One region of the Brevundimonas sp. GW821-FHT12C05 genome, then DNA from elsewhere that is predicted to be linked to it. Evidence: riboswitches for the same ligand, from Rfam matches in the RefSeq annotation. Region 1 holds a riboswitch; the other holds the start of a gene.
The links. Region 1 has a riboswitch for cobalamin ahead of AC1RRF_RS10465 (TonB-dependent receptor plug domain-containing protein). Riboswitches for the same ligand answer to the same signal wherever they lie in the genome.

Region 2: it holds a riboswitch for cobalamin, as region 1 does, so the genes downstream of both, metE (5-methyltetrahydropteroyltriglutamate--homocysteine S-methyltransferase) here and AC1RRF_RS10465 (TonB-dependent receptor plug domain-containing protein) in region 1, are expected to answer to the same signal.

Annotation. Positions count from the first base shown of each region.
Region 1 covers NZ_JBXAQS010000002.1:234,587-237,834, reverse strand. Annotated here, with positions in the region: gene AC1RRF_RS10465 (TonB-dependent receptor plug domain-containing protein) at 1-1,262, opposite strand, end outside; cobalamin riboswitch at 1,407-1,598, opposite strand; gene AC1RRF_RS10460 (hypothetical protein) at 1,623-2,471, opposite strand; gene mutS (DNA mismatch repair protein MutS) at 2,564-3,248, shown strand, end outside.
Region 2 covers NZ_JBXAQS010000001.1:304,421-307,668, reverse strand. Annotated here, with positions in the region: gene purC (phosphoribosylaminoimidazolesuccinocarboxamide synthase) at 1-427, shown strand, start outside; gene purS (phosphoribosylformylglycinamidine synthase subunit PurS) at 427-663, shown strand; gene AC1RRF_RS01460 (hypothetical protein) at 660-791, shown strand; gene AC1RRF_RS01455 (YbhB/YbcL family Raf kinase inhibitor-like protein) at 842-1,312, shown strand; cobalamin riboswitch at 1,383-1,587, shown strand; gene metE (5-methyltetrahydropteroyltriglutamate--homocysteine S-methyltransferase) at 1,693-3,248, shown strand, end outside.

The DNA.
Region 1 (3,248 bases):
AAGGGGATCGACGAGAAGCAGAAATCGCACACCGCCTGGCTGACCGACGGAGCCTTGAAGCCCGTGCCGTAGGCGCCCGACAGGGTGAAGCCGTAACCGAAGTCCCACGCGGCCGAGATGCGCCCGGTGGTCTTGGAGCCGAAGTCGTCGGTGTCGTCGAAGCGCAGGCCGCCGGTGACGCTCAGGGCGTCGGTGAGCTGATAGCGGCCCGTGCCGAAGACCGAAGTGGTCCCCAGGTCGACCTTGGCGCCGGTCGAGATGCTGCCTTCGCTCTCTTCACGCTCGACGCCGAAGGCGTAGGTGGCGGCGCCGGTCTCGCCGTTGGCCTGCCAGCGGTAGGCCTGGCGGTCGGCTTCGAAGACCGAACCGAAGGCGCTGAAGGTCTCGCGCTCGATATTCGACGCCGAGACGCTGAACTGGTGGTCCAGGCCGAGGGCGTCGACGCTGGCGCGGGCGACGCCCGACCATTGTTCCGATTCCGAGCGGTCGCTGTTGTCTGAGACCGGGAAGCCGTTATCCAGATCGGCTTCGCTGCGCGACCAGCGGGCCGAACCGTCCAGCTTCACCGTCGGGGAGACGGCGTAGCGGCCGCGAACGCCCACGGTGGTGTTCTCGAAGCCATCGGCCTCGGGGTTGCCGTTGGCTTCGTCGGCGACGGAGATGCCGTCGGTGGTGAAGCGCGAGACATAGCCGCCCAGCGCCCAGGTCTCATTGGCCACGCCGCCGGCGAGGCGGCCGCGCACGGTGCCGAAGCTGCCGGCCTCGGCCTCGGCGCGAACGCCGTCGATTTCCTTCGTCGTGAAGGCGATCACGCCGCCGATGGCGTCGGAGCCCCACAGCGAGGACTGCGGACCGGACAGGACTTCGATGCGCTCGATGTCGCCCAGGTCGAAGCCCGAGAAATCATAGGCGCCGTTGGGTTCGGCCGCGTCGTTGACCGGGGCGCCGTCGACCAGCACCAGGGTCTTGCCCGGGGTGGCGCCGCGCATGCGGATCTGGGCGACGCCCCCGAAAGCGCCCGAACGGGTCACGGACAGGCCGGGGACGTCGGCCAGGATGTCGGCGGCGAAGACGGCGCCGCGCTGTTCGATGGTGCGGCTGTCGATGACGCGGGCGCCGGGCGTGTCGGCGACGATGGAGGGAATGCGGGTGGCGGTGACCACGATCTCGGGCAGGGAATCGTCCCGCGCCTCCTGGGCGAAGGCGGGACCGGCGAAGGCCGCGGCCATGGCCGCGGTGGAAAGCAGAATGGAGCGCTTCATGAGCGAAAACCCCGTACGGGCCCCGCGAATGCGCGCGAGAGGCCTCATGTGAGCGAACCGATCCGCCGAACCCGAAGGTCCGGACGGCGCAAGATCGGGTCGCTGCGACGGAAGTCCCCGCGCCTCTGCCTGGTCCCGGACAGCGGCGAGCGACGGTGGCGGCCAGGTCTCCTGGCTTGCGGGTCGACAATCGAAGCCCTCGCCTTCCCAGTCCCTCGAGGGAGGAACCAGTGGCGCCGGAGCAAGCTCCGGGCGGACAGCGATCTCGCCGCCTACAGTTGCGGGCACAGCCACGGTTTCACACCGTGTTCCCTTAACCGCCGACGCGGCTTGTCGCAGTGCAGCGACGCTTGTGCAAGGTCAGGCGGCGTCGTCGTTGCGCAGATGATCAAGGTAGACACGCCAACCTTGGACGGCCGCCTGTCGCTCGGCCTGCGTGCTTCCGTTGTAGATGGAGCCGAAGTCCTCATTCGTGAGTTGGTTCAGAACAGCGGCCAGAGCCTCAGTCATGACATCGGGTCCGTAATGACGAATGCCTTCGAAGGCGTTGGACGCATCGTTCACGAGGGAGATTTGCGGCTCCGGCAGGCGGCGTCTGTCATCCATCTGCTCGATGATGGCGGGCACGGCTTCCGGGCCGAGTGCGATCAAGCGATCAAAGAGGTGTTGTTGCCGGCTCGGTCCACTCCGCCTTTCGTCACCTGATGCGGGCGACAGGGCGATGATGGCCTCGATGATGGCCTGCACCTCGGCGTAATGCGGGACCGATGTGTCGCGCCGCCAACGCGCGAGCACGCCGGCTTGCCTTGAAATCTCCGTTTCGACCGCCGCGACGGATTCCGCATCGGCCGGACGGAAGGCGGTGGGCGTATCGCCGGCGAAATAGAGACGGCCTTCGCTGCGCAGGGCGAACACAAGAGATCGAGAGCTGTCGGCGGCCCGCATCTGCTCCAGAGCCGGCGCGTACGGACGGGGGTCCGAGTACCACTGCAGTTTCGGGTGTGCGCCGACTTCCCCCTTCAACGCTGTGAAGTCTCTCAGCGGCAGGGAAACGTAGGTTCTTGGCGGCGGGGCGGCAGGGATGTCCACCGACGCCAGGACAATCAGATCGGACTGGGCGACCAGTTTCCAGAGAGGCGGTTCCTCCGCCATCGCCGGCAAGGCCGAGACCGCCAGAATGAACATCGAAGCAAGGCCGCGCAGGATCATGGCTGAACAATGCATTCAGTTGTGAGCCGAGGTAAAGGACGCCCTATTCCGCTTGAGCCGTTCCCGGCATTCCTTCACCTTGCGCCGCTCTCATGAACGCTCCCCTCGCTCACCCGCCGCACGCCGACGCCGTCCCGTCCCTGGAGGGCGCGACGCCGTTCATGGCCCAGTATCTGACGGCCAAGGCCGGGCAGCCGGACGCCATCCTGTTCTTCCGCATGGGCGACTTCTACGAGCTGTTCTTCAAGGACGCCGAGATCGCCGCCGCCGCCCTGGGCATCACCCTGACCAAGCGGGGCAAGCACAACGGCGACGACATCCCCATGGCCGGGGTGCCGGTGCATGCGCTGGACGGCTATCTGGCCCGGCTGATCCGGCAGGGATTCAAGGCGGCCATCTGCGAACAGCTGGAAGATCCGGCCGAGGCCAAGAAGCGCGGCGGCAAGGCGGTCGTGCATCGCGGCGTCGTGCGGGTGGTCACGCCGGGCACCCTGACCGAGGATTCGCTGCTGGACGCGCGGGGCGCCAACCGGCTGGCCGCCGTGGCGGTGCGCAAGGGCCGGGCGGCGGTGGCCGTGGTCGAACTGTCCGCCGGGGCCGTGGACGTCGTGGCCTGTTCGCTGGACGACCTGGGCGCGACCCTGTCGTCCTTCCGGCCTTCCGAGGTGCTGGTCCCCGACCGCCTGTTCTCGGACGAGGCGACCAAGGACGCGCTGAACGGCTCCGGCGGCGTGGTCCAGGCCCTGCCGCAGGCGCTGGCCGAGCCGGTCGGGGCCA
Region 2 (3,248 bases), on a different contig from region 1:
CACGCCCCTGCCCCGTTCGATCATCGAGTTCTACCTGAAGAAGGACGAGCTCAACGATCCGATGGTCACCGAAGAGCACATCACCGCCTTCAACTGGGCCTCGACCCAGGAGCTGGACGACATCCTGGCGATGACCGTGCGCGTGAACGACTATCTGTCGGGCATGTTCGGCGCCGTCGGCATCACCCTGGTGGACTTCAAGATCGAGTTCGGCCGCATCTGGGAGAACGATTTCGCCCGGGTCATCCTGGCCGACGAGATCAGCCCGGACAGCTGCCGCCTGTGGGACACCACCACCGGTGAGAAGCTGGACAAGGACCGCTTCCGCCGCGATCTGGGCAATGTCATTGAAAGCTATACGGAAGTCGCGCGTCGCCTGGGAATCATGAAGGGCATGCCGACGGTGATTCAGGGGGGACTGCACTAATGGCCAAGGTGAAGGTGCATGTGTTCCTGAAACCCGGCGTGCTGGACGTTCAGGGCAAGGCCGTCGAAGGCGCGCTGAACGGCCTGGGCTGGGGCGGCGTGGCCAACGCCCGCGTCGGCAAGCTGATCGAGTTCGACTTCAGCGGCGAGGGCGACCCCGCCGCCGAGGCCAAGAAGATGTGCGAGCAGCTGCTCGCCAACACCGTGATCGAAAGCTACCGCATCGAGGTCGCGTGAAACGCGTCCTGAAGCTGCTGGTCGTCGTCTTCATCGTCGGCGGGTGCGTGGTGTTCGCCGCCGCCCTGGCCGGCGGGTTGATGGACGACAGCGCCTTCACCACGGCAGCCAAGGAACAGGGACACTGACGGCGTCCGGCGCGTTAGGATCGCTTGACGCTCGCTGACCGGAGACCGCCATGACCTTCATCCTGACCTCGAACGACCTCACCGACGGCGGCGTGCTGCCGGACGCGCAGGTGCAGGCCAAGGGCAACGCCTCGCCGCACCTGAAATGGTCGGGCGCGCCCGAGGGCACGAAAAGCTACGCTGTCACCTGCTATGACCCGGACGCCCCGACGGGCTCGGGTTTCTGGCACTGGACCGTAGCCAACATTCCCGCCGACGTGAGCGAACTCCCCACCGGCGGCCCCGTCCCGGCCGGCGCGGTCGAGGGCCGCACGGACTTCGGCGCGCCCGGCTTCGGCGGCGCTGCTCCGCCTCCGGGCCACGGCCCGCACCGCTACATCTTCACCGTCTTCGCCGTGGACACGGACAGGCTGGACGTGACCTCCGAGAACTCGGGCGCCGTGTTCGGCTTCAACCTGCATTTCCACACCCTGGCCAAGGCGACGATCACCGCCACCTACGAGAACACCGGCCAGGGCTGAGGTCAGGGTCGAGGTCGGGGAAACACATAAAGATATCCTTATATGTTTCTTGACTTCGCCGGGAGACCCGCTTCTATGCGGGTGTCGTGGTCTGCGCGTCGTCTTCGGACGGGGCGGAGCTAAGAGGGAAGCCGGTGTGAAACCGGCGCTGCCCCCGCAACTGTAAGCGGCGAGCCGAAGGTCCATCGTGTGTCACTGGGGGTCCGCCTCCGGGAAGGCCGGGCCCGAAGCCGTGACCCGTGAGCCAGGAGACCTGCCCCGACAGATAACGTCCTCCGGCGGGGTGTCCGGTCAGGCCGCCTGTGCGCCGCCGGACCGTTTCCGCGCGGGCGTTCGCGCGTCCCTGCCCGAAGCCTTGCCACCAGCAAAGGCTTCGCATCATGACCGCCCGTCTCCCCGTCCAGGTCGCCACCCTCGGCTTTCCCCGCATCGGCCCGAAGCGCGAACTCAAGACCGCGCTTGAGCAGCATTGGTCCGGCCGGATCGACGACAAGGCCCTACTGGCCGTCGCCGCCGAGCTGCGCGGTCAGGCCTGGCTGCGCCAGCGCGATCTGGGCGCCGACATCGTCCCGTCCAACGACTTCTCCCTCTACGATCATGTGCTGGATGCGACCGCCATGGTCGGCGCCGTGCCGGACATCTACGGCTGGACCGGCGAGCGGGTCGGGCTGGAGGCCTATTTCGCCATGGCGCGCGGATCGCAGGGCGAAGGAGAGGCGACCTGCGCCCACGGTCATTCGCACGGCGGCGACGGGGTTCCCGCCGCCGAGATGACCAAATGGTTCGACACCAACTACCACTACCTGGTGCCCGAATTCACGGCGGACCAGGCCTTCCGGCTGGGCTCGACCAAGGCGCTGCACGAGTATCTGGAGGCCAAGGAACAGGGGATCGAGACCCGGCCCGTGCTGCTGGGGCCGGTCAGCTATCTGCTGCTGGGCAAGGCGCGGACGACCTCAAGCGGTACGGCGGCGAACGATGCGGGCTTCGACCCGCTGACCCTGCTGCCCAGGCTGCTGCCGGTCTACGCCGAGGTGCTGCGGTCGTTGGCGCGGGCGGGGGCGACCTGGGTGCAGATCGACGAGCCCTGCCTGGTCACCGACCTGAGCGACGCGGCGCGCGAGGCCTATGCCCACGCCTACGCCGTGCTGAGCGACGTCACCCCGCCGATCAAACTGATGCTGACGACCTGGTTCGGCGCGATCGGCGACAATCTGGAAACGGTGCTGGCGTTGCCGGTGCACGGCCTGCACGTCGATCTGGTCCGCGCGCCGGAGCAGCTGGACGCCGTCGCCGCGGGGGCGCGGCCGGACCTTGTCCTGTCGCTGGGGGTGCTGGACGGGCGCAACGTCTGGAAAGCCGATCTGAACGCCGTGCTGGACCGGATCGAGCCGGTGATCGCGTCCGGCCGTCAGGTGATCATCGCCCCCTCGTGCAGCCTGCTGCACACCCCGATCGATCTGGAGCGGGAGACCGCGTTGGACGCCGAGGTGAAGGATTGGCTGGCCTTCGCGGTGCAGAAGATCGCCGAACTGGCGACGCTGGCGAAAGCGCTGAACGAGGGGCGCGCCGCGGTGCGCGAGACCCTGGACGCCTCCACCGCCTCGGTGGCCTCGCGCCGGGTCTCGCCGCGGATCAACGATGCGGCGGTGCAGGCCCGCGCCGCGAACCGCGACCCCGACCTGATCCGGCGCCCAGCCTCGTTCGAGGTGCGCCGCCTGCTGCAGGACGCCCGGCTGGGTCTGCCCGACTGGCCGACGACGACGATCGGCTCCTTTCCCCAGACGCCGGAGGTCCGCAAGGCCCGCGCGGACCACGGCAAGGGCGTCCTCGACGACGGGGCCTATGAACAGTTCCTGCGCGAGGAGACCGCCCGCACGGTCAGATGGCAGGAGGAGATCGGTCTGGACGTGCTGGTCCACGGCGAGTTCGAGCG